Regions from separate parts of the Enterobacter vonholyi genome, predicted to be linked through region 2. Evidence: predicted binding sites of a transcription regulator. Region 2 holds the regulator's gene; each other region holds the start of a gene.
The links. Region 2 encodes PurR, which represses purine synthesis genes. Its sites were predicted from a motif close to CANGCAAACGTTTGCNTG; they were not measured.

Region 1: the regulator PurR is predicted to act here: its motif matches at 1,177-1,194, upstream of purM (phosphoribosylformylglycinamidine cyclo-ligase).
Region 3: the regulator PurR is predicted to act here: its motif matches at 3,597-3,614, upstream of galS (HTH-type transcriptional regulator GalS).
Region 4: the regulator PurR is predicted to act here: its motif matches at 4,733-4,750, upstream of pyrC (dihydroorotase).

What each region holds. Positions count from the first base shown of each region.
Region 1 is NZ_CP162152.1:3,261,517-3,268,998, reverse strand. It holds gene purN (phosphoribosylglycinamide formyltransferase) at 1-82, opposite strand, end outside; gene purM (phosphoribosylformylglycinamidine cyclo-ligase) at 79-1,116, opposite strand; gene AB3N39_RS15320 (6-phospho-beta-glucosidase) at 1,383-2,813, shown strand; gene upp (uracil phosphoribosyltransferase) at 3,041-3,667, shown strand; gene uraA (uracil permease) at 3,754-5,043, shown strand; gene AB3N39_RS15305 (DnaA inactivator Hda) at 5,140-5,841, shown strand; gene AB3N39_RS15300 (M17 family metallopeptidase) at 5,862-7,283, opposite strand; gene AB3N39_RS15295 (N(4)-(beta-N-acetylglucosaminyl)-L-asparaginase) at 7,283-7,482, opposite strand, start outside.
Region 2 is NZ_CP162152.1:1,861,005-1,868,486, forward strand. It holds gene mdtK (MdtK family multidrug efflux MATE transporter) at 1-642, opposite strand, end outside; gene AB3N39_RS08870 (riboflavin synthase subunit alpha) at 868-1,509, shown strand; gene cfa (cyclopropane fatty acyl phospholipid synthase) at 1,541-2,689, opposite strand; gene punC (purine nucleoside transporter PunC) at 2,988-4,187, opposite strand; gene punR (DNA-binding transcriptional activator PunR) at 4,302-5,213, shown strand; gene purR (HTH-type transcriptional repressor PurR) at 5,231-6,256, opposite strand; gene AB3N39_RS08895 (YnhF family membrane protein) at 6,554-6,643, shown strand; gene AB3N39_RS08900 (MFS transporter) at 6,805-7,482, shown strand, end outside.
Region 3 is NZ_CP162152.1:2,969,742-2,977,223, forward strand. It holds gene mglA (galactose/methyl galactoside ABC transporter ATP-binding protein MglA) at 1-1,093, opposite strand, end outside; gene mglB (galactose/glucose ABC transporter substrate-binding protein MglB) at 1,173-2,171, opposite strand; gene galS (HTH-type transcriptional regulator GalS) at 2,466-3,488, opposite strand; gene yeiB (DUF418 domain-containing protein YeiB) at 3,644-4,801, opposite strand; gene folE (GTP cyclohydrolase I FolE) at 4,821-5,489, opposite strand; gene AB3N39_RS14000 (YbfB/YjiJ family MFS transporter) at 5,592-6,740, opposite strand; gene fghA (S-formylglutathione hydrolase) at 6,879-7,482, shown strand, end outside.
Region 4 is NZ_CP162152.1:1,655,854-1,663,335, forward strand. It holds gene AB3N39_RS07810 (YceI family protein) at 11-589, opposite strand; gene AB3N39_RS07815 (cytochrome b) at 591-1,157, opposite strand; gene AB3N39_RS07820 (YceO family protein) at 1,366-1,479, opposite strand; gene solA (N-methyl-L-tryptophan oxidase) at 1,540-2,658, opposite strand; gene bssS (biofilm formation regulator BssS) at 2,775-3,029, opposite strand; gene dinI (DNA damage-inducible protein I) at 3,303-3,548, opposite strand; gene pyrC (dihydroorotase) at 3,623-4,669, opposite strand; gene AB3N39_RS07845 (lipoprotein) at 4,797-5,357, opposite strand; gene mdtH (multidrug efflux MFS transporter MdtH) at 5,481-6,689, opposite strand; gene rimJ (ribosomal protein S5-alanine N-acetyltransferase) at 6,926-7,482, shown strand, end outside.

The sequences.
Region 1 (7,482 bases), 1.4 Mb from region 2:
TGATTTTCTTCTGCTTGCAGGCGTCTATGATGGCCTGCAAATTGCTTCCGTTGCCGGAAATGAGCACCACGATGTTTTTCATTCAATGACCACACGCTGTTCGGAATCGGAGGCTTTAATCGTACCGATTTTCCACGCGTTTTCACCTTTCTCCGTCAGCAGCTTCACTGCTTTATCCGCTTCGCTTGCCGGCAGGGCGATAACCATGCCCACGCCGCAGTTAAAGGTGCGGTACATTTCGTGAGAGCTCACGTTGCCCGCGGTCTGCAGCCAGTTAAACACGGCTGGCCACTGCCATGAGGATTCGTCGATCACCGCCTGGGTGTTGTCCGGCAGAACGCGCGGGATATTTTCCCAGAAGCCGCCGCCGGTCAGGTGGGCAATGGCGTGAACGTCGACGTTCTCCATAAGCTCGAGCACGTTCTTCACGTAGATGCGGGTCGGCGCCAGCAGATGGTCAGCCAGCGGTTTACCGTCAAGCTCGGTGGTCAGCGGATCACATCCGCTCACTTCGAGGATTTTACGCACCAGGGAGTAGCCGTTAGAGTGCGGGCCGCTGGAGGCCAGCGCGATCAGCACATCGCCATCGGCCACTTTGCTGCCGTCGATAATTTCTGATTTTTCTACTACGCCGACGCAGAAGCCCGCGACGTCATAATCTTCGCCGTGATACATGCCCGGCATTTCTGCGGTTTCACCACCGACCAGCGCGCAGCCAGACTGCAGACAGCCTTCGGCGATACCGTTAATCACGCTTGCCGCGGTATCTACGTCCAGTTTGCCGGTCGCGTAATAATCGAGGAAGAACAGCGGCTCTGCGCCCTGTACCACCAGGTCATTCACGCACATCGCGACCAGATCGATACCGATCGTGTCGTGACGTTTTAAATCCATCGCCAGGCGCAGCTTGGTGCCTACACCGTCAGTACCCGAGACCAGAACAGGTTCACGATATTTTTGCGGCAGCGCGCACAGTGCGCCGAATCCACCCAGACCACCCATCACTTCCGGGCGGCGGGTTTTTTTCACCACACCTTTGATTCGGTCAACCAGCGCATTACCTGCGTCAATATCAACACCGGCATCTTTGTAGCTGAGAGAAGTTTTGTTGGTCACGGCTTAAATCCCCACGCGATTGCATAGCTAGTAAGAAAAATCGGCGCAATTCTAACAGTCCAGGCAAACGTTTGCGAGCCTATTCTGGACGTGGAGATCTTTTTTTCTGTGCACCCCGTGAATGCAGCCAAACTTGACTCTGTTCACGAAAATGAAACCGGTTTCTGAGAACTGCTTGCAACGGTTATTCCCTTTGCACATCATCGAACTGAAACCGGTTTCTGTAATTGTTTTTGCAGATAATAACGCAGAATGAGGGAAAGCGAATGTCAGGATTTAAAGCAGATTTTCTGTGGGGTGGGGCCGTTGCGGCGCATCAGCTGGAAGGCGGCTGGAAAGAGGGCGGAAAAGGCGTGAGCGTGGCCGACGTCATGACCGCGGGCGCGCACGGCGTGCCGCGTGAAATCACCAACGGCGTGCTGGAAGGGAAAAATTACCCTAACCATGAAGCCATTGATTTCTACCACCGCTATAAAGAAGACATCAAACTCTTTGCTGAGATGGGGTTCAAATGCTTCCGCACCTCTATTGCCTGGACGCGGATCTTCCCGAAAGGCGACGAGCTTGAGCCTAACGAGGCTGGCCTGAAATTCTATGACAACCTGTTCGACGAATGCCTGAAGTACGGCATCGAACCGGTTATCACCCTGTCTCACTTCGAGATGCCTTTCCATCTGGTCACGGAATACGGCGGCTGGCGCAACCGTAAGCTGATCGACTTCTTCGTTCGTTTTGCAAAAGTGGTATTCCAGCGCTATCAGCATAAAGTGAAGTACTGGATGACCTTCAACGAGATCAACAACCAGGCCAACTTCCACGAAGACTTTGCGCCGTTCACTAACTCCGGGCTGAAGTACGCGCCGGGTGAAGACCGTGAGCCGGTGATGTTCCAGGCGGCGCACTATGAGCTGGTGGCCAGCGCCCTGGCGGTGAAGGCGGGGCGCGAGATTAACCCGTCGCTGCAGATTGGCTGCATGATTGCCATGTGTCCTATCTACCCGCTCACCTGCGCGCCGGACGATATGATGATGGCGATGAATGCCATGCACCGCCGCTACTGGTTCACCGACGTGCACGTGCGCGGCAGGTACCCGCAGCATCTGCTCAACTACTTTGCGCGTCGCGGCTTCACGCTGGATATTACCGAAGAAGATAAAGCCGCGCTGACGCAGGGCTGCGTGGACTACATCGGCTTCAGCTACTATATGTCCTTCGCCACCAAGGCGACGTCGGATAACCCGCAGCTGGATTACGACGAGAGCAAGAGCCTGGTCACTAACCCGTACGTGCAGAAATCGGACTGGGGCTGGCAGATTGACCCGGTGGGGCTGCGCTACTCCCTCAACTGGTTCTGGGATCACTATCAGCTGCCGCTGTTTATCGTTGAAAACGGCTTTGGCGCGATCGACGTGCAGGAGAGCGACGGCACGGTGAACGACCAGTACCGCATTGACTACCTGTCCGCCCACATCCGCGAGATGAAAAAAGCGGTGGAGGAAGATGGCGTGGATCTGATGGGCTACACCCCGTGGGGCTGTATCGACCTCGTTTCTGCCGGTACGGGCGAAATGAAAAAACGCTACGGCTTTATCTTTGTCGACAAAGACAATGAAGGCAACGGCACGCTGAACCGCAGCAAGAAGAAATCGTTCGACTGGTATAAGCAGGTAATTGCGAGCAACGGCGATAGCCTGTAATTGCCGGGTGGCGCTAACGCTTACCCGACCTACACTACACGTAGGTCCGCGTAAGCGCAGCGCCACCGGGCAGAACCCGCACCCAAGCCGGAGTCTCGCCTCCGGTTTTTTTTGTCTCTAAATCACTTTGCTTGATATACGTCAAGCAAGATGGGTATGGCCTAATCCGAAAAAAGCGGTATAATCCCGCGATTTTTTTGCGGACGCCGCCTCAGAGGAGAAAGAGAATGAAGATTGTGGAAGTGAAACACCCACTCGTTAAACACAAGTTGGGCCTGATGCGTGAGCATGACATCAGCACGAAGCGTTTTCGCGAACTGGCATCTGAAGTCGGCAGCCTGCTGACATACGAAGCGACCTCCGATCTGGAAACAGAAAAAGTCACCATCGAAGGCTGGAACGGCCCGGTGCAGGTTGAGCAGATCAAAGGTAAGAAAATTACCGTGGTGCCAATTCTGCGTGCCGGTCTCGGCATGATGGAAGGCGTGCTGGAGCACGTGCCAAGCGCGCGTATCAGCGTGGTGGGTATCTACCGTAACGAAGAAACTCTTGAGCCGGTTCCTTACTTCCAGAAGCTGGTGTCTAACATCGACGAGCGTATGGCGCTGGTGGTTGATCCGATGCTGGCGACCGGTGGTTCGATGATCGCCACCATCGACCTGCTGAAAAACGCGGGCTGTAGCAGCATTAAGGTGCTGGTGCTGGTTGCGGCACCGGAAGGGATCGCGGCGCTGGAAAAAGCGCACCCGGACGTTGAGCTGTATACCGCCTCTATCGACCAGGGCCTGAACGAGCACGGGTACATCATCCCGGGGCTCGGCGATGCCGGCGATAAGATCTTTGGTACGAAATAATCGAATAACGATAAATAAGCCGACTTTGATAGTCGGCTTTTTTTTGAATAAAACACCAACAACAATACTACTCAGAGGAAAACACTATGACGCGCCGTGCTATCGGGGTGAGTGAAAGACCGCCGCTTTTACAGACTATCCCGCTTAGTTTGCAGCACCTGTTCGCCATGTTTGGCGCAACCGTGCTGGTGCCAATCCTGTTCCACATTAACCCGGCAACCGTGCTGTTGTTCAACGGCATCGGTACGTTGTTGTACCTCTTTATCTGTAAAGGCAAAATCCCGGCGTATCTGGGGTCAAGCTTCGCGTTTATCTCGCCGGTTTTGCTGCTGCTGCCGCTGGGTTATGAAGTCGCGCTGGGCGGCTTTATCATGTGTGGCGTCCTGTTCTGCGTGGTGTCCTTCATTGTGAAGAAAGCCGGTACCGGCTGGCTGGACGTGATGTTCCCGCCTGCGGCGATGGGCGCCATCGTTGCGGTCATCGGTCTTGAACTGGCGGGTGTGGCGGCGAATATGGCCGGTCTGCTGCCTGCTGACGGCCAGTCACCGGATTCCAAAACCATTATCATCTCGCTGGTAACGCTGGGCGTAACGGTGTTTGGCTCCGTCCTGTTCCGCGGGTTTATGGCGATAATCCCGATCCTGATCGGCGTGCTGGCGGGCTACGCGCTCTCCTTCGCGATGGGCGTGGTGGACACCACTCCGATTGCCGAGGCGCACTGGTTCGCGCTGCCAACCTTCTACACCCCTCGCTTCGAATGGTTTGCGATTTTCACCATTCTGCCTGCGGCGCTGGTGGTGATTGCGGAGCACGTCGGCCACCTGGTGGTGACGGCGAACATCGTTAAGCGCGATTTGATCCGTGACCCGGGTCTACATCGTTCCATGTTTGCGAACGGTTTCTCCACCATTATCTCCGGTTTCTTTGGCTCAACGCCAAACACCACCTACGGTGAGAACATCGGCGTGATGGCGATTACCCGCGTCTACAGTACCTGGGTTATCGGCGGCGCGGCGATCATCGCCATTCTGCTCTCCTGCGTCGGCAAGCTGGCGGCAGCGATTCAGATCATCCCGGTGCCGGTGATGGGCGGCGTGTCTCTGCTGCTGTACGGGGTAATTGGTGCCTCCGGTATTCGCGTGCTGATTGAATCCAAAGTGGATTACAGCAAGGCGCAGAACCTGATCCTGACCTCAGTAATCCTGATTATCGGCGTGAGCGGCGCGAAGGTGCACATCGGTGCGGCCGAGCTGAAGGGCATGGCGCTCGCGACCATCGTCGGCGTTGGCCTGAGCCTGATCTTCAAGCTGATCTCGGTGATCCGCCCTGAAGAGGTGGTACTGGACGCGGACGAAAGCGAAAAAGCGTCACATTGATCGAAAAGTCGGGCGAGGGATCGCCCGGTTCTCTCCTTGCAGGTTCCGTGTTAAACTCCTTTCCGATTTTACGTAGGATCTCTGGTTGAGGTATTTCTGAACGGACCGGCACAGCTCTCTCTGCCACTTTATCTCCCTGACGATGAAACTTTCGCGAGTTTCTGGCCGGGTGATAACCCCTCTTTACTGGCTGCACTGCAAAACGTGCTGCGCCAGGATCACAGCGGATACATCTATATCTGGTCACGCGAAGGCGCGGGGCGCAGCCATCTGCTGCATGCCGCCTGCGCGGAGCTTTCAGCGCGCGGTGATGCAGTAGGCTACGTGCCGCTGGATAAACGTACGTGGTTCGTGCCTGAGGTGCTGGAGGGAATGGAACATCTCTCGCTGGTCTGCATCGATAATATCGAGTGCGTGGCGGGGGACGAGCCGTGGGAAATGGCGATCTTCAACCTCTACAACCGCATCCTGGAGTCGGGCAAAACCCGGCTGCTGATCACCGGCGATCGTCCACCGCGACAGCTGAATCTGGGGCTGCCGGATCTGGCGTCTCGTCTGGACTGGGGGCAAATCTACAAGCTCCAGCCGCTGTCGGATGAAGATAAGCTTCAGGCGTTACAGCTGCGCGCAAAACAGCGCGGATTTGAGCTGCCGGAAGACGTGGGCCGCTTTCTGCTCAAGCGGCTGGATCGCGAAATGCGTACGCTGTTTGACACGCTCGATCAGCTCGATCGCGCCTCCATTACCGCCCAGCGCAAGCTGACCATTCCGTTTGTGAAAGATATTCTCAAGCTTTGAATTTTCTCGCCCGGTGGCGGCTAAATATCCCCAATTAGATGCTCAACCAGAAGTGGAATCGGTCTTCCCGATGCCACGCTCCGTCCGTTTTCGCGCCACAGCGCCGTACCGCTGATGTCCAGATGCGCCCACGGAATGGCTGGCGGGCAGAAGTGGTGCAGCAGCCACGCTGCCGAAGCACTGATTGCTGCATTATTGGTCGGCGTGTTGCACAGATCGGCGATCGCGCTGTCGGTCTGTTTTTTCAGCCGCGCATCCAGCGGCAGGGACCACACTTCATCGCCGCTCTGCTTGCCCGCCAGCGTCAGCGCCGCGCGCAGCGGTTCATCCTGCGTCATTAATCCGCTCAATTCATACCCCAGCGCCTTCACGACCGCACCGGTTAAGGTCGCCATATCAATAATATAGCGCGCCTGCGGATGGCGCTGGCTGGCCCAGGCGATGGCGTCTGCCAGCACCAGTCGGCCTTCGGCATCGGTATTGTTGATTTCAACCGTGGTGCCGTTGCAGGCCGTCGCCACCGTTCCGGGCTGCATGGCGTCCGGGCCAATGGCGTTTTCCGCCAGTGCCAGCACGCCCATAATGCGTACGGGCAGCGCCAGCTCTGCGGCGGTCAGCATCAGGCCCAGCACGTTAGCCGCACCGCACATGTCGTATTTCATGGTATACATGCCCGCGCCTTCCTTCAGCCACAGGCCGCCTGTATCAAAGGTTATGCCTTTTCCCACATAGCAGCGCACCGGGCCGTCGTTGATGCCGTCATAATGGATCGCCAGCAGGCGCGGCGGACAGGTCGCCCCTTTGCCAACGGCGTGCAGCAGCCCCAGACTCTGCTCAACGATTTGCTTTTCATCCAACACCTCGCAGCGCAGAAAAGGGAAGGCGGCACACAGTTTTTGCGCCTCTTCCACCACAAACTGCGGCGTGCAGCGGTCGGGAGGGATATCCGCCAGCCGTCGCGCAGCGACCATTCCGTGGGCGATGGCCTGCTGCTGGCGGAAGATTCCCTCCAGTTTTGCCTGCTGTTCCGGCAGGCAAAGGGCAGTAATGTGCGTAAGGCGCACCGTCGATTCATCCGTTTTCTTCAGCTTCAGATCGCTTAGCCTGTGCGCCTGATTAAAGAGAAAACGCAGCACCTGCGCCAGCACCACATCGTCGATATCGGTAACGTCCAGTATCAGCTCGGGGCTGACGGGCGAGGCCAGCAGCGGGCGCAGCGCCGTCAGTAATCCTTCGGTCAGGCTATCCTGCCAGAGCGCATCGGGCAGCAGAGTGATCCGGGCAAACGGGGCGCAGCCAAAGCGGGTGTCAGCGATGCTGGCAGACTCGCGCATTTCTGCGACCAGCGCCGTTTCGGGCAAATGCGTACAGGTGGCGGATGCAATCAAATGGCTCTGCGGAGCCGCGTCAGAAAGCGCGTTGATAAACTGATACGTAATCATCATGACTCCTCAATCGGCGCGCGGATCCGCGCGGCATAGGCCTGCATCCACTCATCGTCTACCGCGTGATAATGCGTTTTCTCCCGCAGGCGTTCGGTACGAAAAACGGTGAGAGGCTGGCGAGCCGTCGCCACCACAAACGAGAAGGTTTTGATGTTGGTGGCGGCACCAAATTCGCCTTTGTTGTTCATGCACACCA
Region 2 (7,482 bases):
GCGCTTCAAGAAGGTAAGCATCGAGAAGAACATTACCCAGTAAACGGCGGCCGTCGCCACGCCGCAGCCGACGCCGCCCAGCTCCGGCATCCCGAAATGACCGTAAATAAAGATATAGTTAACGGGAATGTTGACCAGCAGCCCGATAAAGCCCATCACCATGCCGGGCTTGGTTTTCGCCAGGCCTTCACACTGGTTACGCGCCACCTGGAAGAAGAGGTAGCCAGGCGCACCCCAGAGCAGCGCGCGCAAATAACCCACGGCTTTGTCTGCCAGTGCCGGGTCAATATTATGCATAGCGCGAATGATATGGCCCGCGTTCCAGAGCACGACCATAATCAGCACCGAGACAAATCCTGCCAGCCAGAAGCCCTGGCGGACCTGATGGGCAATGCGCTCGCGGCGCCCCGAACCATTGAGCTGAGCGATAACAGGGGTGAGTGCGAGCAGCAGACCGTGGCCGAACAGGATGGCCGGAAGCCAGATTGACGTGCCGATAGCAACGGCCGCCATGTCGGTGGCGCTGTAGCCACCTGCCATTACCGTATCCACAAATCCCATTGCGGTCTGGGCCACCTGCGCGACGATCACTGGTATAGCCAGTGCCAATAGCTGGCGCGCTTCATTCATGTACTTCTGCACGTGAACACCTTTATTTTGTAGTTATATGAGAGACTAAAAAAGCCGCCGAAACTGGCAGCAAGAAGAAAATGCAGGGGGGTGCCAGCTATTGTAGCGGGCTTTAGCTATTTATCTAGTGAAAAAATCGCCAGAAAATGCGCTCTGCTGGCAACCTGTTTTTCCAACTGTTATTGTGGAGGGATTAAACGGTGCCACCACCGTCTGGAAAAAACAGGAGTTGTAAGCATGTTTACTGGTATTGTGCAGGGCACTGCCAAAGTGGTGTCCATTGATGAAAAACCTAATTTCCGTACTCATGTTGTTGAGCTGCCGGAATATATGCTTGAGGGCATTGAAACCGGCGCGTCGATTGCCCATAACGGCTGCTGCCTGACCGTTACCGAAATTAACGGCAACCAGATTAGCTTTGATTTAATGAAAGAGACGCTGCGGATCACTAACCTGGGCGAGCTGGTGGTAGGCGATACCATCAACGTTGAGCGCGCGGCGAAGTTCAGCGATGAGATTGGCGGTCATCTTATGTCGGGGCACATCATGACCACCGCCGAAGTGGCGAAAATCGTGACCTCGGAAAATAACCGTCAAATCTGGTTTAAAATGCAGGACCCGTCATTAATGAAATACATTCTCTATAAAGGATTTATTGGCATTGACGGGATTAGCCTGACGGTAGGGGAAGTGACGCCAACGCGTTTTTGCGTGCATTTAATTCCTGAAACGCTGCAGCGCACCACGCTGGGCGCGAAAAAACTGGGGCATCGCGTGAATATCGAAATCGATCCGCAGACCCAGGCTGTGGTTGATACGGTTGAGCGCGTGCTGGCAGCAAAAGAAGCCGCAATAATAAAGACCGCCGAAGAAGAATAAAAAATAACCCCGGATATCCGGGGTTATTTTTTTAGCGTGCGACACGCAGTCCGTGTTCTATCCCACGGCTGAATACCACCTGCCAGAGCTGAATATCCCGTGCGCGAAACGCCCCCGCGCAGGCATTCAAATAATAGCTAAACATTCGTTTGAATCGTTCAGAATAGTTGTCCGCAATCTCTGGCCAGGCTTTCTGGAAACGTTCATGCCATGCCATTAAGGTGGTGTCGTAGTCCGCGCCAAAGTTATGCCAGTCTTCCATCACGAAATGGGGTTCACTGGCGTTGGCAATCTGGCGAACGGACGGTAAACAGCCATTCGGAAAGATGTATTTGTTGATCCACGGGTCAACGTTGTTGTCGGTCCGCTTAGAGCCGATGGTGTGCAGCAGGAAGATGCCGTCCGGTTTCAGATTCCGGTCCACCACCTCAAAATAGGTATCGTAGTTTTTTGGCCCCACGTGCTCGAACATGCCGACGGAAACAATCCGGTCAAACTGTTCATTCAGGTCACGGTAGTCCTGCAGCCTGATATCCACATCGAGATCCTGGCAGCGCTCCCGCGCCATTTTTTGCTGTTCCGCTGAGATCGTCACGCCGACCACGCTGACGCCATAATGCTTCGCCATAAAATATGCCAGCCCACCCCAGCCGCAGCCGATATCCAGCACGCGCATGCCGGGCTGTAGCTGCAGCTTCTCGCTAATCAGACGCAGCTTCGCCTGCTGAGCCTCTTCAAGCGTCGAGGCCTCTTTCCAGTAGGCGCAGGAGTATTGCATGAAAGGGTCCAGCATGCGGCTGAACAGGTCATTGCCGAGATCGTAATGCTCTTTGCCGACGATCCAGGCGCGTTTTTTACTTTGCAAGTTAAACAGTCGGGCAGAGGCGACACGCAAAGTGTCTTTCAGATTGCGGGGGAGTTGATTTTCCAGACCGGCACGCAACACGCTGGCAAAAAAGATATCCAGCCGTTCACAATCCCACCAGCCGTCCATATAACTTTCTCCCAGGCCTAACGACCCTTCCCGCAACACGCGTTTAAAAAAGTCGGGATGTTTAACCTGGGGATCGGATGGCGAAGATCCGTTGATAGTGATGCCTGCTCGACCTAACAGTTCACTGACGATCCGGGACCAGTTGTCGTCCGGAACGCTGACTTCTTCTATACACGATGAACTCATAGCTTCTCCATCACCCTGATGTGATCAGAACCTTCAAACAGCGTAGACGCTTTTTTTGGTTTGTGAGAAATCTCACGGTAAATACCGCGAGGCTAGTATCCGACGTAGAACAGAGGAAGGGAGATAACCCTTGCCGAAATGCCTTCCATGGTAAAACGGGAGCACTCCGGCTCCCGTTAACACTTAATATTTATCGTATTTAATCGAACCAAATTTAGTATAGGCTTCAAAATTTGGTGATTCAATAGAAAATTGTTAGCAACCTAATCACTGAAATATAACATGATTTCTGGCGCAATCAGGCATGCGAGGTTTCCACCTGAGCACCGTTATCCTGCTCACGCTGCGCGGAGGCCTGCATGCGATAGCCCAATACCGCCAGCGCTACGGTGAACAGCATCACGCTGGTGGTGGTCAAAAGCGGCGTAGCAATCAGCGCCGAGACCACCAGGCTTGCCAGGAAGCACAAACCCAGCTGCAGGGTGTTCTGCAGCGCGGCGGCGCGGCCTGTTGCCTGCGGGAATGGACGCAGCGCCTGCGCCACAACGATAGGGTAAATCGCCCCGTTCGCAATGGCCATCACGCAGAACGGGATCAAAATTTCGGCCAGACCGGCACCCGGAATAAAGCCAACGGCCCAGGTCCCGATGACGCTCAGCGCATAGAGCACCAGCAGCCATGGCAGCATCTGCTGGCCTTCCCATTTTTGCAGCGCCGCGCGACAGCCGTACCCGCCCACAAGGAACGCGATTGTCTGCGGAACATAGCTCAGGCCGATGGCTGCCGGGCTGTAGCCCATATCGTGCAGAATGAACGGCGAGCCGGTGAGCCATGCGAAGAAGCTTGCCGAGCAGGCGGCATAGATCAGGACATTCCCGCGATACGCTTTGGCGCTCAACAGTGAGGTGAAGGTAATCGGCTTCGCGTCGGCATGCGCCTCTTTTTTATGCGCAGGCTTGAGGGCAAACGCCGGCAGCATCAGCACCAGCGTGATGGCAAACAGCGTGGCAAAAATGGCCTGCCAGTCAAAGTGCGCGAGGATCCAGCTGCCCAGCAGCGGAGCCAGGGCAGGGGAGAGGCCCACCAGCGGCATAATGGTGGCGAAAATACGGTTTGTGCGGTTAGCCGGGTAGTAGTCAGTCACCAGCGCCTGCCAGGTCACGGCCGCGGCACAGACGCCCACGGCCTGAACGAAGCGCAGCACCAGCAGCCAGGTGGCGTCGCGTACCCATAACATCCCCAGGCACCCCACCGCAAAAATGGCCAGACCCAGCAGCAGTACCGGTTTACGACCAAAGCGATCCGAGAGCGGTCCCCAGAGCAGCTGTGCAAAAGCAAAACCGGCGAGGAACAAACTCAGGCTGGCACTGATGGCGGCAGCGGGGGTTTGCAAATCTTCCTGCATCGCGGCAAAAGCCGGCAGGTACATATCGGTGGCCAAAAAGCCCAGCACGCTTAAGCCGCCGAGCCAGACTAAAAAACCGTTCCTGGGTTGCATTATTTTATTCTCCTGAGGAGGCAGGTATACATTGGCGCTGAGTGTAGGGAGTGCAAAGCCGCTTGTGAAACGCTAATATTTGGCGGGTGCATTCAAATTTTTTGCAGGCAGAAAATGTGGTCAGATTATTCTCTTGAAGTGGTCGATGCTGTCGCGCGTAACGGCAGCTTCAGCGGTGCGGCGCAGGAGCTGCACCGCGTCCCTTCGGCCATCAGCTACACGGTGCGTCAACTGGAGGAGTGGCTGGCGGTTCCGCTGTTTGAGCGGCGGCATCGTGACGTGGAATTGACGCCCGCCGGGGCGTGGTTTTTGAAGGAAGGGCGTTCTGTTATCAAAAAAATGCAGATCACCCGCGAACAGTGCCAGCAGATCGCCAACGGCTGGCGGGGACATCTTTCCATCGCGGTGGATAACATCGTGAAGCCGGAACGCACCCGACAGATGATTGTCGATTTCTATCGTCATTTCTCTGACGTTGAGCTGCGGGTCTCGCAGGAGGTGTTCAACGGGGTGTGGGATGCGCTGGCGGACGGCAGGGCGGAGATGGCGATTGGCGCGACGCAGGCGATCCCGGTCGGGGGACGTTACGCCTTTCGCGACATGGGGATGCTGAGCTGGAAATGCGTGGTGGCCAGCGATCATCCTCTGGCAGCGATGGACGGGCCGCTTAGCGACGATACGCTGCGCAACTGGCCCTCGCTGGTGCTGGAGGATACGTCCCGTTCATTGCCCAAGCGTATCACCTGGCTTCTGGACAACCAGCGGCGGGTGGTGGCTCCGGACTGGGAATCGTCGGCGACGTGCCTCAGTGCCGGACTGTGCGTCGCGATGGTGCCCGTTCATTTTGCGCGTCCGCGCATCAATACCGGCGAATGGGTTGAACTGACGCTGGAAAATCCGTTCCCGGACGCGGCCTGCTGCCTGACCTGGCAACAAAATGATGTCTCGCCCGCCATGGCCTGGCTGCTGGATTATCTGGGGGACAGCGAAACGCTGAACCGGGAATGGTTACGGGAGCCAGCGTAGCTGGCCCCGTAAAGGGATTAACGACGGTAGTCGCGGAACGGACCGTCCGCAACGGAACGGCGTTCAATCAGGCGCGGGTGAACTTCAATGGACTGCGACTCTTCGCGCTTGTTGACGATCCTGTCGAGCAGCATATTGAAGGCCGTTTCGCCCAGCGAATCTTTCGGCTGGTGAATGGTGGTCAGCGCTGGGGTGAAGAAGCGCGCGTTACGCACGTTGTCATACCCGATCACGGAAATATCCTGCGGTACGCGCAGACCCAGTTCATCGGCGGCGCAGAGCGCGCCCATGGCCATGATGTCACCCCCGCAGAAAACGGCGGTCGGACGGTGCGGCTGGGAAACGATCTGCTGCATTGCGCGGTAGCCTGATTCCGGCTCAAAGTCGCCCTGCACGATCCAGTTTTCCGGCACGGTGATCAGCGCTTCTTCCATCGCTTTCATAAAACCGGCAAGACGGCCCGCCCCGGTGTTGCGCTCCAGCGGACCCGGGATCACGCCAATCTCGCGGTGACCGCGTTCGATCAGGTAACGGCCGGCCATATAACCGCCTTCAAAGGCATTGTCGATAACGGAGTCGGTGAAATCTGCACGCGCTTCGCCCCAGTCCATAACGACCATGGGGATGTGGCGATACTCTTCGAGCATCGACAGCACGGATTCCGGGTACTCGGAACACATCACCAGCAGGCCGTCAACGCGCTTCTGAGCCATCATCGACAGGTAGGCGCGCTGTTTTTCAATGCTGTTCCACGCGTTGCCCAGAATCAGGGTATAGCCTTTCTGGAAGCAGTTTTTTTCAACCGCTTCAATGATCTCGGCAAAATAGGCCGCTTCACTACTGGTCGCCAGCAATCCAATGGACTTGGTGTGATTAACCTTAAGGCTACGCGCGACCGCACTTGGCGAATAATGCAGCTCCTTGATCGCTGCCCAGACGGCGTTGCGCGTCTCTTCCGCCACAAAGCGGGTTTTGTTAATTACATGTGATACGGTTGTAGTGGAAACGTTTGCGCGTTTTGCTACGTCTTTAATTGTTGCCATTAAATGTCACTCCAGACCATATCCTAAACTCCTGAAAAACTTGAAGGTAAACGTTTGCCTTCTCTCACCCTTATCACGCAATCTTGAATTGCGGCACGCCGGGAAAACGACACGGGACGTCAGGAGGGGGTCAATGGCCGGTACGCTAATAAATTTAGCGTGGAATTTTGTCCTATCTTGATGAAAAGGGGAAGAGGTAAAGTGGTTCTCAGTATAAATCCAGGAAGATTTTTGACGTAATCTGTGCAAAAATGAGCAAGCTCACTTTTCGTGTGGGGATTAAAAGGAGAAAAATTGATGAGTTCCGATCTTAAGTTTTCGCTGTTCACCACCGTTGTTGTGCTGGCTCTGATTGTTGCGGCCGGTCTGACGGCTGCGCTGCACTGATTTACGCGGAGGGAGAGCCTTCCCTCCCGACTCCCCGGATTGTTACTTCTCTGGCAAAAATCTTTTGCCATTTTGTTAACTTCTCATTTTTTGTGATTGATGTCATGCTTTCCGCTTCTTTGTTCTGTGTCACCACATGACACGGCATCCGGAGTTGACGCATGAAAATCAATTTTCCCCTGCTGGCCCTGGCGATTGGCGCTTTTGGGATTGGCACCACTGAATTCTCCCCGATGGGGTTACTGCCCGTCATCGCCCGCGGCGTGGACGTCTCGATCCCTGCGGCTGGCATGTTGATCAGCGCCTACGCTATCGGCGTGATGGTGGGGGCGCCGCTGATGACGCTTCTCCTTTCTCATCGCGCGCGCCGCAATGCGCTGATTTTCCTGATGGCGATTTTCACCCTCGGCAACGTGCTTTCGGCCATTTCGCCGGACTACACCACGCTGATGCTGTCGCGTATTCTGACAAGCCTCAACCACGGCGCGTTCTTTGGGCTGGGGTCGGTCGTGGCGGCAAGCGTGGTGCCAAAACATAAGCAGGCGAGCGCCGTGGCCACCATGTTTATGGGTCTGACCATCGCTAACATCGGCGGTGTTCCTGCTGCAACCTGGCTGGGAGAAGCGATCGGCTGGCGTATGTCTTTCCTGGCGACGGCCGGGCTGGGCGTGGTCGCGATGGTGGCATTGTTCTTCTCCCTGCCGAAAGGCAGCGCCGGAGAACGTCCGGAAGTGCGTAAGGAGCTGGCGGTGCTGATGCGCCCGCAGGTGCTTTCCGCGCTGCTTACCACCGTTCTCGGGGCAGGGGCGATGTTTACCCTCTATACCTATATTTCACCG
Region 3 (7,482 bases), 1.1 Mb from region 2:
AAATTAACGAGTTAAAGTTAATATCCAGATAAGCATAAATACCGGTCGAACGACGCTCTTCCGTCACCAGCGCGAAACCATTATTAATAGCTTCGTTGGCGTTGTGGTTGTTAATTTTCTTACCGTGCAGCGTAATGGTGCCTTGAGCTTTCTCACGGATACCAAACAGGGTTTCGACGATATCGGTACGTTTTGCCCCGACCAGGCCGGCAATCCCCAGGATTTCACCTTTATGCAGGTCGAAGGAGACATCGCGTATAGACGGCTGACGTAACGAGGTCAGGTTGCGCACTTCCAGAATCACTTCACCCGGCTTGTTTTCTTTGTCAGGGAAGCGCTGGTTCAGGGAACGGCCGACCATCATGGCGATGATCTTGTCCATGTCCAGCCCTTCCAGCGGCTGCGTGGCAATCCACTGACCGTCGCGCAGGATGGTGATCTCATCGCACAGCTGGAAGATCTCTTCCATTTTGTGGGAGATGTACACAATGCCGCAGCCGCGATCTTTTAGCTTACGAATAATGGTAAAAAGGTGGTTAACCTCTTTTTCCGTTAATGACGATGTTGGTTCGTCCATGATGACGATTTTCGCATCATAGGAGAACGCTTTGGCGATTTCGATCATCTGCATCTGGGAGACGGATAATGTTCCCACGCGGGCGCGCGGATCGATATCAATATCCAGCTCGTCGAAAATCGCTTTGGTGTCGCGATACATTTTGTCCTGATCGACAAAGACACCTTTGGTTGGATAACGTCCCAACCACATGTTATCCATAACTGAACGCTGCAGCACCAGGTTTAATTCCTGGTGAACCATCGAGATACCGTTTTCCAGTGCTTCTTTCGCTGAATGGAAATCGATCTCTTTCCCCTGAAAAAGAATGCTGCCAGAATCTTTTTGATAGATCCCAAAAAGACATTTTAATAATGTTGATTTACCCGCACCGTTCTCTCCCATTAAGGCATGAATAGAGTGAGGACGAACTTTTAAATTAACATTATCGAGTGCCTTAACGCCGGGAAATGACTTGTTGATACCGCTCATTTCCAACAGGTATTCACCGGATGACTGAGTTGTTGTGCTGACCATAATTATACCTTGTTGGCCTCGCATATCGCGTTATAAAAGGGCGCAACGAATTGCGCCCAGTGGAGACAGTACCGCTAACTTATTTACCGATAAACTCAGCCAGGTTGGACTGGTCTACGCCCACGTAAGGTACGCGAACGATTTTGTTGTCAATTTTCCAGTTGGTGCCATCTGCCGCGCCTTTGCCATCGGCGAGGTTTTTCGCCAGATCGAAGGTGGCTTTCGCCTGGTTGTTGGCATCGTTCAGCACGGTACCGGCCATCGCACCGGATTTAACCAGCGCCAGCGCTTCTGGCAGTGCATCCACGCCGAATACCGGGATTGAGGATTTGTTGTGTGCTTTCAGCGCTTCTACCGCACCCATTGCCATCGCATCGTTGTTGGCGATAACGACTTCGATTTTGTTGGCATTAGGGCCAGACAGCCATGCGTCCATCTTATCTTTCGCCTGAGCGGTATCCCACATCGCGGTATCTAACGCCAGCTGCTGGGTTTTCAGGCCCTTGTCGTTCAGCTCTTTGATAACGTAGGTAGTACGCGCTTCAGCATCCGGGTGGCCTGGCTCGCCTTTCAGCAGCACGAACTGAATCTGACCGTCTTTATTCAGGTCCCAGTTCGGGTTCGCCGCCCAGTGTTTCGCGATCAAATCGCCCTGAATAATACCGGACTCTTTAGAGTCAGTACCGACGTAATACGCTTTGTCGTAGCTATCCAGCGCCTTACGGGAAGGTTCTTTGTTGAAGAAGACGATCGGCACGTTCTGACCGCGCGCTTTTTCAATGACCGTGCCTGCTGCAGCCGGGTCAACCAGGTTGATGGCCAGGGCTTTCACGCCTTTCGCCAGCAGAACGTCGATCTGGTCGTTCTGTTTGGACTGGTCATTCTGGGAGTCGTTCATCAGCAGCTGAACGTCTGGCGCTGCTTTCGCATCTTTCTCAATCGCTTTACGCACAACAGACATGAAGTTGTCGTCGTATTTATAGATGGTCACACCAATACGGGTATCCGCAGCGTGCGCTGCTGCACCAAAAAGCATGCTTGCCATTACAGCAGACAGGGTCAACACCTTCTTATTCATGGTATCTCCGGTTTTTTTATGCAGGGTAGTTCTTGTGAATAACGATCGGCGGGCAGGTGTTAATAAAACGTTACTGACAGCCGAAGTTCACTTATAAAATTTCTCTCTTCCGTGTTCGGTAACGCTCCAGAAATGCGTTTTATTCGTTGTTTGCGGCACATTGGCTATAGTGAAAGTGAATAATCACTGTTACATAGCGTTTCAGCCCCTAAAACGCTGACATCATAGTCAGCGCCTTGTTAAGATACTGTGAATTTACTCACAGATTGAAAACGGTTACATCACCTGATCTAATCAGTTAGTGATCGGAACCACAATTTGCCGGGCCGCGACGGAGTGGCGACGTACTAAAGTCGGCATGAAACAGTGCGTTGCGCCCGGATCCAGCAGCCCTGCCGCTCCCTGTAATGCCAGCTCAGTCGCCAGTTTCGCCATAGAGGCAATGGGGTAGCGCACCGTTGTCAGCTGCGGGTCGGTGTAACGGGCAATCGGGATATCATCAAAACCAATGAGTGATAAATGCTGTGGCACCGCAATGCCGTTATCCTTCAGCGCCGTCAGGGCGCCAGCCGCCATGCTGTCGTTATAGGCAAACACCGCAGACAGCTGCAGATTGCGGCCCAGCAGCTCCACCATTGCCGCCTCACCGCCCTGCATGTCCGGCGTGCCGGTCCCCACCCAGCTCTCGGATGGCGTAATGCCGTGCTCTTTCAGGGCATTTTGCCACCCCTCGCGCCGCAGTTCGTCATCTTCAATTTGATGGCTGGAGGCCAGATAACCGATCCGCTGATGCCCGTTGTTGATGAGCATTTTCGTGGCCATCATGGCGCCGCTGACGTTATCCAGCCCGACGCAGCGGTGGGCATAGCCGGGGACAATGCGGTTGATCAGCACCATGCCCGGGATCTGCTCCATCAATCCGGTTAGCTCTTCATCGCTCAAGGCTTTTGAATGGACAATCAGGGCGTTACAGCGCTGGCGGATCAGCACTTCGATGGCATGGCGCTCTTTTTCCGCCTCATGATAGCTATTACCGATCAGGACATATTTCTGATGCTGCTGTGCCACCATGTCGACCGCTTTCACCAGCGCGCCGAAAAAGGCATCCGAGACATCCATCACCACCACGCCGATGGTGTCGCTGACCTGCGTCGCAAGCGCCTGGGCATTGGCATTTGGCCGGTACCCGAGCTGGGTCACGGCTTTCATTACGGTTTCTCGGGTTTCAGGGCTGACCAGCGCGCTATTGTTGAGCACGCGTGAGACGGTAGCCACAGAAACGCCCGCCTGACGGGCGACGTCACGAATGGTGATCATATTCACCATCCTTCAAAGGATTGCAGCAACTCACAGACACCCCCTGTGTTTAGCAAGGTGGCTATTTTGGCAGCGAGAGAAAGGGGACTACGTGAAGAAGCTCACAGTCATGAAAACGCTTACATCCGTTTTGTTAATGATTGTGATCCAGATCGTTATCTGGATGTGTTTTTCAATGATACCCCTGAAGCACATGCGGTTAACTGACGCCACACCCACTCCAGCGGTCCCTGGCGGAAATAGCGTAGCCAGAGAACAGAAAACGCCAGGTTTACCACCCAGACCGGAATAACAAACGCCAGCAGCGTAAGGCGGTCGAATTTCATAAACAGGCCAAAACGATAGAAAAGCGTGGTACATATGAGCGTTTGCAGGAGGTAATTGCTCAACGCCATTCGGCCCACGCAGGCGATAGCGCTGACAATCCACAGGCGGGAAAGCGTTGGCCAGAAGCCATAGATCAGCGCCGCGTAGCCGATGGTCTGGAACGGCGCGCTCAGTTCACGCGGCACCTGGAGCAGAAACGCGCACCAGCGGTAATCCCAGTGAATATGCCACTGCACAATCACCGCCGGGAGGTTAATCAGCACGCCGAGCAGCACCAGACCGGCGCCGGTACGACGATAGTGACGCAGGCTGAATTCTCCTTTCAGCCAGCCGGTGCGCATCAATGACGCGCCCATCAGCATCATGCCCGCCAGCTGCCAGCCGTATTGCGCGCCCAGCGCAAGGAGGTTGTCCCCCAGCATATCCGCACGGTTGCTTATCGCTTCCGTACCACCTTTCAGCTTCCAGAACTGTTCGTACTGCAGGTTAGCGGCATCCGGGATCCATGAACGGTTTGTCGCCTCGCCGGAGATCATCCCCAGCAATAGCAGGACGCCAAGCCCCATCACATACAGCATCACGCCGGTGTTAAACAGGCTTTTTACGCTGTGCGCATCGCGAATGAGACGCCAGCAGATGAGCCCGACTAACCCATACGCGAGAAGAATATCGCCGTCCCAGAAGAACAGGCCGTGGATAAAGCCGAGGAGAACCAGCAGCGTCAGGCGCGACTGGATCCAGCGCGTACCGCGCTTGAGGAGAAGCTGCAGGCCTGCGCCAAACAGCAGGGCAAAGAGCGTGAGGAATTTGACCTGCGCAAAGAGATCGAGGATCGCCCACGTCCAGGCATCGCTGCGCGTGATGTCGCCATACCACGCAGGATTGAGATAAGCCGCCTTCGGCAAACCGAAGGCGGCGATATTAAGCAGCAGGATACCGAGAATGGCGACGCCGCGAACAAAATCGAGCGTGACGTTTCGCTCCATGGTCCCTGCCCTGTAAGACTTAGTTGTGATGACGTACGGCGCGCAGGAACTCCTGGCGGGTATTCTGGCTTGACTTAAACAGGCCGCCCAGCGAGGTGGTGGTCGTTGCACTGGTCGCATCACGCACGCCGCGCGCCTTCACGCAGTAGTGAACCGCGTCGATAGAGACGGCCACGTTATTGGTGCCCAGCAGCGTTTGCAGCGCGGTCAGGATCTGCTGCGTCAGACGCTCCTGCACCTGCGGACGCTGGGCAAAGAACTGCACGATGCGGTTGATCTTCGACAGGCCAATCACCGTATCTTTGGGGATATACGCCACGGTCGCTTTACCGTCGATGGTCACAAAATGGTGTTCGCAGGTGCTGGTCAGCGTGATATCGCGCACCGTCACCATCTCATCCACTTTCATCTTGTTTTCAATGACGGTGATTTTCGGGAAGTTGGCGTAATCCAGGCCGGAGAAAATTTCGTCGACGTACATTTTCGCGATGCGGTGCGGCGTCTCCATCAGACTGTCGTCACTCAGATCGAGATTCAGCAGCTCCATGATTTCGGTCATATGACCGGCAATCAGACGCTTGCGGGTTTCATTGTCCAAATCCTGTACGGGCGGACGCAGTGGCGTTTCAAGACCGCGCGCAACCAGGGCTTCGTGGACCAGGGCAGCTTCTTTACTGAGTGATGACATTTTGTTCTCCTGCAGGTGTGGCGTCTTTTGCCCTCGTTGTGGCAAAAGTATGCGCTCATTGTGCGTGAGGCGACGCACATAATCCAGTATTCACGACGATAATTATTGCAATTGCTGTTGCCTTTCAGCGTGACGATTCCAGACCAGGGCTCCTCCAACGAACAGCGCCATGCCCGCCAGCCCCAGCGCCGGCTCCAGCCGGTGGGTAAGCCAGGTTGATAACGCCGAGGTGACCGGCCCAATCAACTGACCAATTGCATACCCGGTGGTGAGCAGGCCTGCCATATAGCGCGTGTGGTTTGGTGCCAGCTCGCGGCCGTATAAAAGAGAGAGCTGCACGGCACACAAAAAGCCGCCGCCCACCAGCAGCCCGCCCGTCAGCAGCCCGCCAATCCCCGGCAGCAGCCAGGCCGCCAGCACGCCCGCCCCCTGTAACCACAGTACGATAGCCAGCCTGCGGTTAGCCGTTGAGGTATGGCGTAAAAGAATACTGAGCGCTATCCCCACCACGGCGGCGATACCAAAAATCGGCCAGACGAACTGCGCAAACAGGCTGCCGGGAAAACGCACCGCCGCCATTTGCGACAGGAATGTCGCCGGGAGGATATAGCCAAACCCGGCCAGGCTGTAGCTCCAGACCAGGCGCTTTAAATCCGCCGTCAGCACCAGCGGCTCTGGTGCGGTGCCCGGTCGATGGAGCTGCCCGGATCGCGGCAGGTAGCGCGCCACCAGCGCAATCAGCACCAGCGCCAGCACGCCGTAGATTTGCCATGCCGCCCCGGCCGAAAGGGATTTCGCCTGGATGTAGACGGCGAGCAGCCCGCTCAGGGCAATGCCCGCCCCCGGTCCGGCAAATACGGCAGCGCTCAGGCCCGGTTTACCCAACTGCCCAAGCCGTTCGTTAGTCCAGGCGGCAATCAGTACCATCGACCAGCCGCTCATGCAGCCAATCACAAAACGCAGCAGGCCGTGTACGACGGCGTTATCCGCCGCCGCGGAGAGCAGCGTCAGCGCCACCGCTCCGGTGATGCCAAGCCAGAGGCGCGTTTCCACAAAGCGGTGCGCGCGCATGGCATCCCATGCGCCCACCAGATAGCCCAGATAGTTCATCGCCGCGACCAGACCCGCGCTGGTCAGCGTAAGCTGCCCGGCAGCAATCATCAGCGGCACCTGAGGCGTAAAGGCAAAGCGCCCTATCCCCATCGCCACCACCAGAACGACAAACCCACTGAGCGCAATACGCAGCGCCATGACCGCTCCAATTGTTAAAGAAAAGTAAATTTATGATGCAGCATCTGGCCGTCAGGCGAAAGTGAAAGTTGCTCACAGGTCAATGAAAAGGCTGTATTATGGTTTTTATGAATACGCATTCTCATTAAGGAGCCCTGCATGGAACTGCTCGAAGAGCACCGTTGTTTTGAAGGTCGACAGCAGCGCTGGCGGCATGACTCCACCGTCCTGAACTGTGCGATGACGTTCAGCATTTTCCTGCCGCTGACGGAAAATCCGCCGGTTCTGTTCTGGCTTTCAGGCTTGACCTGCAATGACGAAAACTTCACCACCAAAGCGGGGGCGCAGCGTATTGCTGCCGAGCTGGGTATTGCGCTGGTGATGCCTGACACCAGCCCGCGCGGCGATGATGTGGCCGACGATGCGGGATACGATCTGGGCAAAGGCGCCGGGTTTTATGTCAATGCGACCGAGCAGCCCTGGGCGCGCCATTACCGCATGTATGATTACATTCGCGATGAACTTCCTGCGCTGGTGCAGTCGCAGTTTGCGGTTGGCGAGCGCTGCGCGATCAGCGGCCACTCCATGGGCGGACACGGGGCGCTCATCATGGCGCTGAAAAATCCGGGAAAATACGTCAGCGCGTCGGCATTTGCGCCAATTGTGAACCCAACGCAGGTGCCGTGGGGGCAGAAAGCCTTCACGAACTATCTGGGTGAAGATGAAGCGAAATGGCTGGAATGGGATAGCAGTGCGCTGATGC
Region 4 (7,482 bases), 210 kb from region 2:
GGCGAAGTTATTATGATTTCTGCTGTACCCCTTCAACGGAAATAATCAGCTCCACGTCCTGAGACGCCGGGCCTAAATCCGTTGTGATATTAAAATCTTTCAGGTGAATTTTCCCTGCCGCTTCAAAACCTGCGCGTTTACCGCCCCACGGATCGTCACCCTGACCCAGTAATTTAGCATCAAGCGTGACTGGTTTTGTTACGCCGTTAAGCGTCAGGTTGCCGGTAATATTCAGCTTATCACCGTCTTTCTTCACCTCAGTAGAAGTGAAGGTCGCCTGCGGGAATTTCGCGACGTTGAGGAACTCCCCACTGCGCAGGTGTTTATCGCGCTCTGCGTGGTTCGTGTCGACGCTGTTCGTATTAATCGTCACATTGACTTTATCGGCCGCGGGATTTTTCTCGTCAAAGGTGAACGTGCCGTCAAAATCCTTAAAGGTGCCGTACAGCCAGCTGTAGCCCAGGTGCTGAATACGGAAATTGACGAAAGCGTGCTGGCCCTCTTTATCAATTTTATAATCCGCCGCCACGGCATTACCGGCGGTGAATAACAGAGAACCCAGGGCGATACCCAGCAGGTGTTTTTTCATTTTATGCTCCAGAGTCAACTGACGAGCGGCCAAGCATGCGCTTTAGCGTATCGTCTTTATCAATAAAATGGTGTTTGAGGGCGGCAAGCCCGTGAAGTACGGACAGGATCACCACGCTCCAGGCAAGCCAGAGGTGAACGACGCCCGCCGTGTCGGCCTGAGCCCCGGCATCGCTGAGCGTTGCCGGAACCTCGAACAGGCCAAAAACGTTAATCGGCTTACCGTCAGCCGTCGAAATGAGATAGCCGCTAATCAGGATGGCAAACAGCAGCGCATAGAGGGCAATATGCGCGGCGACTGCACTAACGCGGGTAAATTTGCTGTGTGACGTTGGCGCGGCGGGCGGCGGGGAGATATGTCGCCAGATCACGCGGAAGACCAGCCCCAGCATCAGCAGGACACCAATACTTTTATGCAACTCTGGCGCCTGGTGATACCAGCCATCGTAATAGCTGAGCGTGACCATCCAGAGCCCAAGTCCAAACATACCGTAGACGGCAAGAGCAAATATCCAGTGCAAACTTATGGATATTATTCCGTAGCGCCGGGAGGAGTTACGCAATTGCATCAGAATGTCCATTTTCATATTAACCGAAAGGTAAAAATGAACGGGAAGAGGTGATATTGCAACTGAAATAATTGTCTATTGATTTTTATTTTATTTATTTCAGCGTTTTTGAACAGGATCAATAAATGTAATTCAATGTCTTCGTGCAAGATGAAATTGAGAGTTTCAGCAAAGCTAAATAAACGTCAATTATTGTCAATCATGGTTTTCAATAAAATACGATGTAAACAAAATCAATAATGGCCAGCAGCGCCCACAGTAAGATATAGAGCATAAAATGCTCGCGAATATTATTCATAAGAAAGTTAACGATCCTGCGCATAACGCCCCAACATGCAGTGTAAATGAAACGGGCTCCGGGACGTCCGGAGCCCGTGGCGGATTATCCGTTAAATCGCGAGAGGGAGAAGGGCGTCAGATCAAACTGCGGCGTGATGCCCTGGGCAAACTGTGCGGCGATCTCGCCCAGCACGGACGCGAACTTAAAGCCATGGCCGCTCAGCCCGGTAATCAGCAGGACGTTGTCATGCCCCGGCAGGGTGTCAATGATAAAGTCTTCATCCGGCGTGTTGTCGTAGGTACAGGCCGCGCCATACAGCAAGCCACCGACGCCTGGAAGAATATTGCGCAGGAACGAGAAGGCCTCTGAACCATCCTGTGGGAAGGCGCCGAAGGGCTTACGCTCGTCAGGAGAGGCGATAGCCTGGCCCCCGTTGTGTTTACCGATTTTCAGCGCGTCTTTCTCGGAAGGGAAACCGTAGAACTGATCGCCATTCGGCAATTCGCCGGTAAAGGCCGGGAATTTATTCTGCGCGCTGTAGCGCCCATCCGACTGGAACCAGGAGAAGACCTTACGCACCGGCTGGACAGGCAGTTCCGGCAGCAGGCGCGTGACCCAGGTTCCTGCGCTGACGAGCAGGCGGGACGCTGAATAGTCGCCGTCAATAGTCGTTACCGTGACGCCATTCTCGTCATGGGTGATAGCCTCTACCGGACAGTTAAACAGCTGCGCGCAGCCGGCTTTCGCGGCAAGATCGATCCAGGTTTTGATCGCCGTTTCACAGTGCAGCACGCCGGAGTGGGCTTCAAAGAGGCCAATGTAATCGTCGGGGACGGTAATTTCAGGCCAGCGCGCGGTAACGCCCGTCGCGTCCAGCTTCTCGACATCAAGATTAAAGGCTTTTGCGCTGCGCTCGACGCTGGCGAGAAAATCAGAATTAGCAGGGCCAAGGTTGATAACGCCGGTACGCTCGAAAATACGCTCTTCGGTCTGCTTCGCCAGCTCGTCCCACAGCGTCTGGGCGCGAAGCACCAGCGGTACATAGCGCTCGCCTTCTCCATACGCGTGGCGCATGAGGCGGGTATCGCCATGATGGCTGCCCTCTGAATGAGGAGGAAGGTGGGCATCGATCATCAGGACCTTCAGGCCTGCCTGTGTTGCGTAATAACCGGCGGCGGAACCCACGGAGCCGCTACCAATAATGATTAAGTCGTATTTCATATGCATCTCATAAACTGACGTTTTGTTAGCAGAGTAATTAACAACGCGGGGTTAGACAAGGGAGAAATAAATAAGGCACCGCGAGGGTGCCTGTAGAGAGAAAAGTGGGCATAAGCTTAGTGCCGTTTATACTCATTTTCCTGATAGTCGCCAGATTCTATTTTTGCAATACCTGCTTCTAAAATAGAAATAAACTGACGGGCGACGTCTGTTGTTAGCCACAGCGTCTGTCCAACTTCCGCTTCTTCACGGTTGAGTTGATTCGGGGTCTGGTAGTGCAAACGCAGCATCAGCGCATCGTAGCTATCTACGGTACTGATATCCCAGCCTACAAGTGGATGGGTCTGGATCACTTCACTATTCTTTTCCATTATAACCCCCTTAATGCGTGTTAGAAGACAACGGCTTTGAGGTTCAATGCATGTTTTTCTGAAAGCATCTTCAGTATACCAAGTAATAAGGGTTCCGACGGGAAAAATAAACAGCTGGCAACACATTTTTCTGCTTTTTAGGATTGTTCGAACAATAAAACACCATCTTGTTCACGATTCTTAAAGAAGATGCCGAATTAATTTGAACTTGCAGGATTTTTAGACAAAAAAAAGCCGGGGCGACCCGGCAAAAAACACAATGAGGGAGCAGTGTTAATCTGTGATAAACCAGTCGTCTGCGCTTTCCCACGTTTCCTGCAGGATTTCGCTGATGCGATCTTTATCTTCTTTCGCAGCACCAATGACGGAGAGGTTGTTCGCCGAGGCGTAACGCACCGTTACGGCACCCGCGTTATCGGGAAAGGTGTTGTTAATACGGCGGGATAATTCGCCTGCCAGTGCATCAAGCGCGCCGGCAGGCAGAACGGTAGTTTTGGCTATGGTGACTTCAATACGCATAAATGCCCCCTGTGTAATATACTGTTTATTTATACAGGTATATTATCTTTTTGACAACAAGGGGGATTGATTTTTTAACGTTTTACCGTCCAGTTAACGGTTTCACCCGCCAGGAATGGGATCAGCGTATCATCCGTCAGGGCAATGGACTCCTCAATGTGGCTCGCTTTCCGCTCCAGCTCGATGAAGGTGTCGTTGACCGGCAGGCCGTAGAAGCGCGGGCCGTTAAGGGAGCAGAATGCTTCGAAATGTTCCAGCGCGTTCATCTCTTCAAATACGGTTGCGTAGCTGGCAAGCGCCGTTGGGGCGTTGAAGCAGCCTGCGCAGCCGCAACTCGCCTCTTTACGATGGCGGGCGTGAGGTGCGGAGTCGGTACCGAGGAACGCGCGGGAGAACCCGCTGGCGACCAGCTCGCGCAGCGCCTGCTGGTGGATGTTGCGTTTGAGGATAGGCAGACAGTAGAGGTGAGGGCGCACCCCGCCCACCAGCATGTGGTTACGGTTAAACATCAGGTGCTGTGGCGTAATGGTGGCAGCGATAAGATCGTTGCCGTCACGCACGTACTCTGCCGCGTCTTTGGTGGTGATATGCTCAAATACCACCTTTAGCGCGGGCAGGCGCTGGCGCAAAGGCTCCATCACGGTCTCGATAAAACGGGCTTCACGGTCGAAGATATCAATCTCCGCGCGCGTGACTTCACCATGGACCAGCAGCGGCATACCCAGTTTCTGCATGCGTTCCAGAACCGGCATGATGGCATCAATGCTGGTGACGCCGTGGCTGGAGTTGGTGGTGGCATTCGCCGGGTAGAGTTTCGCTGCCGTAAAGACGCCTTCGTTAAACCCACGCTCCACTTCGTTCGGGTCCAGCGAGTCGGTCAGATAGCAGGTCATCAGCGGGGTAAAATCGTGTCCCGCAGGCACGGCATCCAGGATGCGCTGGCGATAGGCTATCGCGGCATCGACGGTGGTGACTGGTGGAACCAGGTTAGGCATGACAATCGCGCGGCCATAAATTTCGCTGGTATAAGGCACGACGGTTTTCAGCATATCGCCATCGCGCAGATGGATATGCCAGTCGTCAGGGCGGCGGATTTTAAGAACCTGGGGTTGTGCAGTCATGGAAGCTCCGGCTTGTCAGGAATCAGTCATAAGGATGGCTGTTTTTGCCGGGCACAAATCATAAGCGGAAACGTTTTCGTTTGCACACTTTTCCGTGAAAAAAAAGGGCGCCGCAGCGCCCTTCAGGTTAATCGGTGAAAGGAATGATAATTTCGCCCGGTTTCACCTCTATGCCCTTTGCGTATTTTTTCGCCAGGGCTTCACCCTTGCTTTTGTCTTCACTTAAGACGTACGCGGGCTGCTGGTTAAAATAATTACGCAGCGACTGGTTCAGATAGGGCATCAGGGTTTGCAGAACCGGTGCCATCTTGTCCGGAGACACCTGCGCATCGACCACTTCCATCTCCTGCAGGAAAATCGCCCCTTTCTCTTTGTTGAAAACAGGGAGTGCCTTCAGCTTGAGCTTGATGTTGGCTTTCTGATTGCCAAACAGGGAGGACATATCGAGGTCCGCATCACCGGCCAGGGTGACTTTGTTTGGCTCTTCACGTCCGATCTGGCTACTCAGGTTTGTAAGCACGATATGCGCGTCTGCCAGCCCCGGCACGCCAATGTCTTTCGAGAAATTGTTATGTTTTTCCAGCGCCTGATTAATTTCCTGTTCACTGACGGCATATTGCGTGAGCTGGTTACAGCCAACCAGCAGGCCGCTGACAACTAATGCAGCGGCAAAGACAATTTTCTTCATACTGTTCCTCAACGAAAAATCGGCGCTTCTGTCCTGTTACGCCAGTATGTCAGCGTGAATGGGCAGAAACCAGCAGAAAAAACTGAGAAGTGGGGCGGGAGAGGCTCCCGCCCGAGGGAAAGGCTATGCGCCAGGCTCGAGCATGCCGCTCGCGCTGCGTTTCTGGCTGAACTGCCACCACAGGGCAAGGAGCGTCATAAAGCCCACCGCGCCCAGCATCATCCACGGGAGTTCAGGTTGATTTAACGCTTTGCCGGCATCAAACAACCAGCCGCCACCGGCGTAACCTAATGCCCCGCCGAGCGCCAGCCCCAGGCGGCTGAACCCCATATAGCTGCCGCGCGCACGCGCATCCGCAAGCGAGGCGCTCAGCGTCTCACGGGCAGGCTCGGCGATGATTGAGCCAATATAGAACGTGCAAATCAGCGTAAACAGCTGCTGGAGCGTATTCACGAGGCCGATCGGCATCATGCTCAGCGTCATCAGGAGCAGCCCGGCCATCAGGCGATGCTCCAGACGAAAATGCCGTTCGCTCCAGCGGGCAATCGGATAAAGCAGCGTTAACGACAGGCAGGCTTCGATAGCGTACATCCATTTAACGGCTGCAGGCGTGCCCGCAATGTCGTTAACCATGATCGGCAGCATCAGCATGACCTGCACAGCCAGCATGTAATAGCCCGTCAGGGTCAACACATAGGTGACAAAACGCCTGTCGCGCAGGACCCGGCCAAGCCCCTCCCGGACCGGCGCTTTGACCGTCGACAGCTTCCAGGCGGGCAGGAACAGGCCATTAAACAGCGCGCATAGAATAAAGAGCACCGCCCCAGCCGCACAGACCAGACGGAAGTCATACTGCAGCAGCCAGCTTCCCAGCAGGGCGCCGATAACCGCCCCGGCACTGTCCTGCATCATCAGAATCGAGAAGAAACGGCCGCGGTGCTGAGGGCGAATCAGCTTCACCACCAGCGCGGTACGTGGCGGATCGAACAGCGTGCCCCCGATGCCGGAGAGAAAGCAGGAGAACCAGAGCAGCCAGGGCTCCTGGGCGACCGCCATCGTGGCAAACCCTGCCGCGCGCAGCAGCATACCGGTAACGATCATCGGTTTAGCGCCAAAGCGGTCGGCAATGGCCCCGCCAAAGACGCCCAGACCCTGCTGGACAAACTGGCGTAGCCCCAGGGCAATGCCGACCATTAATGCCGCCCAGCCCATTTGATCGACAAAGCGGATCGATATAAGGGGAAAAACGACAAAAAAGCCGAGCACGACCAGCATGTTATCGACGAGCAGGAAATATTTACCCAGGCTCCTGGCCTGTGATACGCGGGACATTTTCCCTCCAGGGAAAATAAGATGGTGAGCACGCTAACATTCTGCGTTGTCGCCGCGTTTTTTCCCACCCCCGGGCGTGACAATATTTTTTTATCAAAAGGCTGCTTTGATAGAGAGTTCTCATCGAAAATAGTGAAAAGCGAGAAAAATGGTATGTCACTGTTTTCACAGACGGCGCAGGCGCAGGTATAGTAAAGCTAATGGGTAAGCAGAAGTGACGGGAAGGAGTGGGATCGATGTTTGGCTATCGCAGTAATGTGCCAAAAGTGCGTCTGACAACGGACAGGCTGGTCGTTCGTCTGGTGCATGAGCGTGATGCCTGGCGTCTGGCGGATTATTACGCCGAGAATCGCCAGTTTTTAAAACCATGGGAACCCGTTCGGGATGAGAGCCATTGTTACCCTTCCGGCTGGCAGGCGCGCCTCAGCATGATTACGGAATTTCACAAGCAGGGCAGCGCGTTTTATTTCGCGCTGCTGGATCCCGAAGAGAAAGAGATTATCGGGATCGCCAATTTTTCAAACGTGGTGCGCGGGTCGTTTCACGCCTGCTACCTTGGCTACTCCATCGGCCAGAAATGGCAGGGACAGGGGCTGATGTACGAGGCGTTAACGGTGGCGATCCGCTATATGCAACGCACGCAGCATATCCATCGCATCATGGCGAACTATATGCCGCATAATCAGCGCAGCGGCAATTTGCTGGCGCGTTTAGGGTTCGAGAAAGAGGGTTACGCCAAAGACTATCTGTTGATAGACGGAGAGTGGCGCGACCACGTTCTGACGGCGTTAAC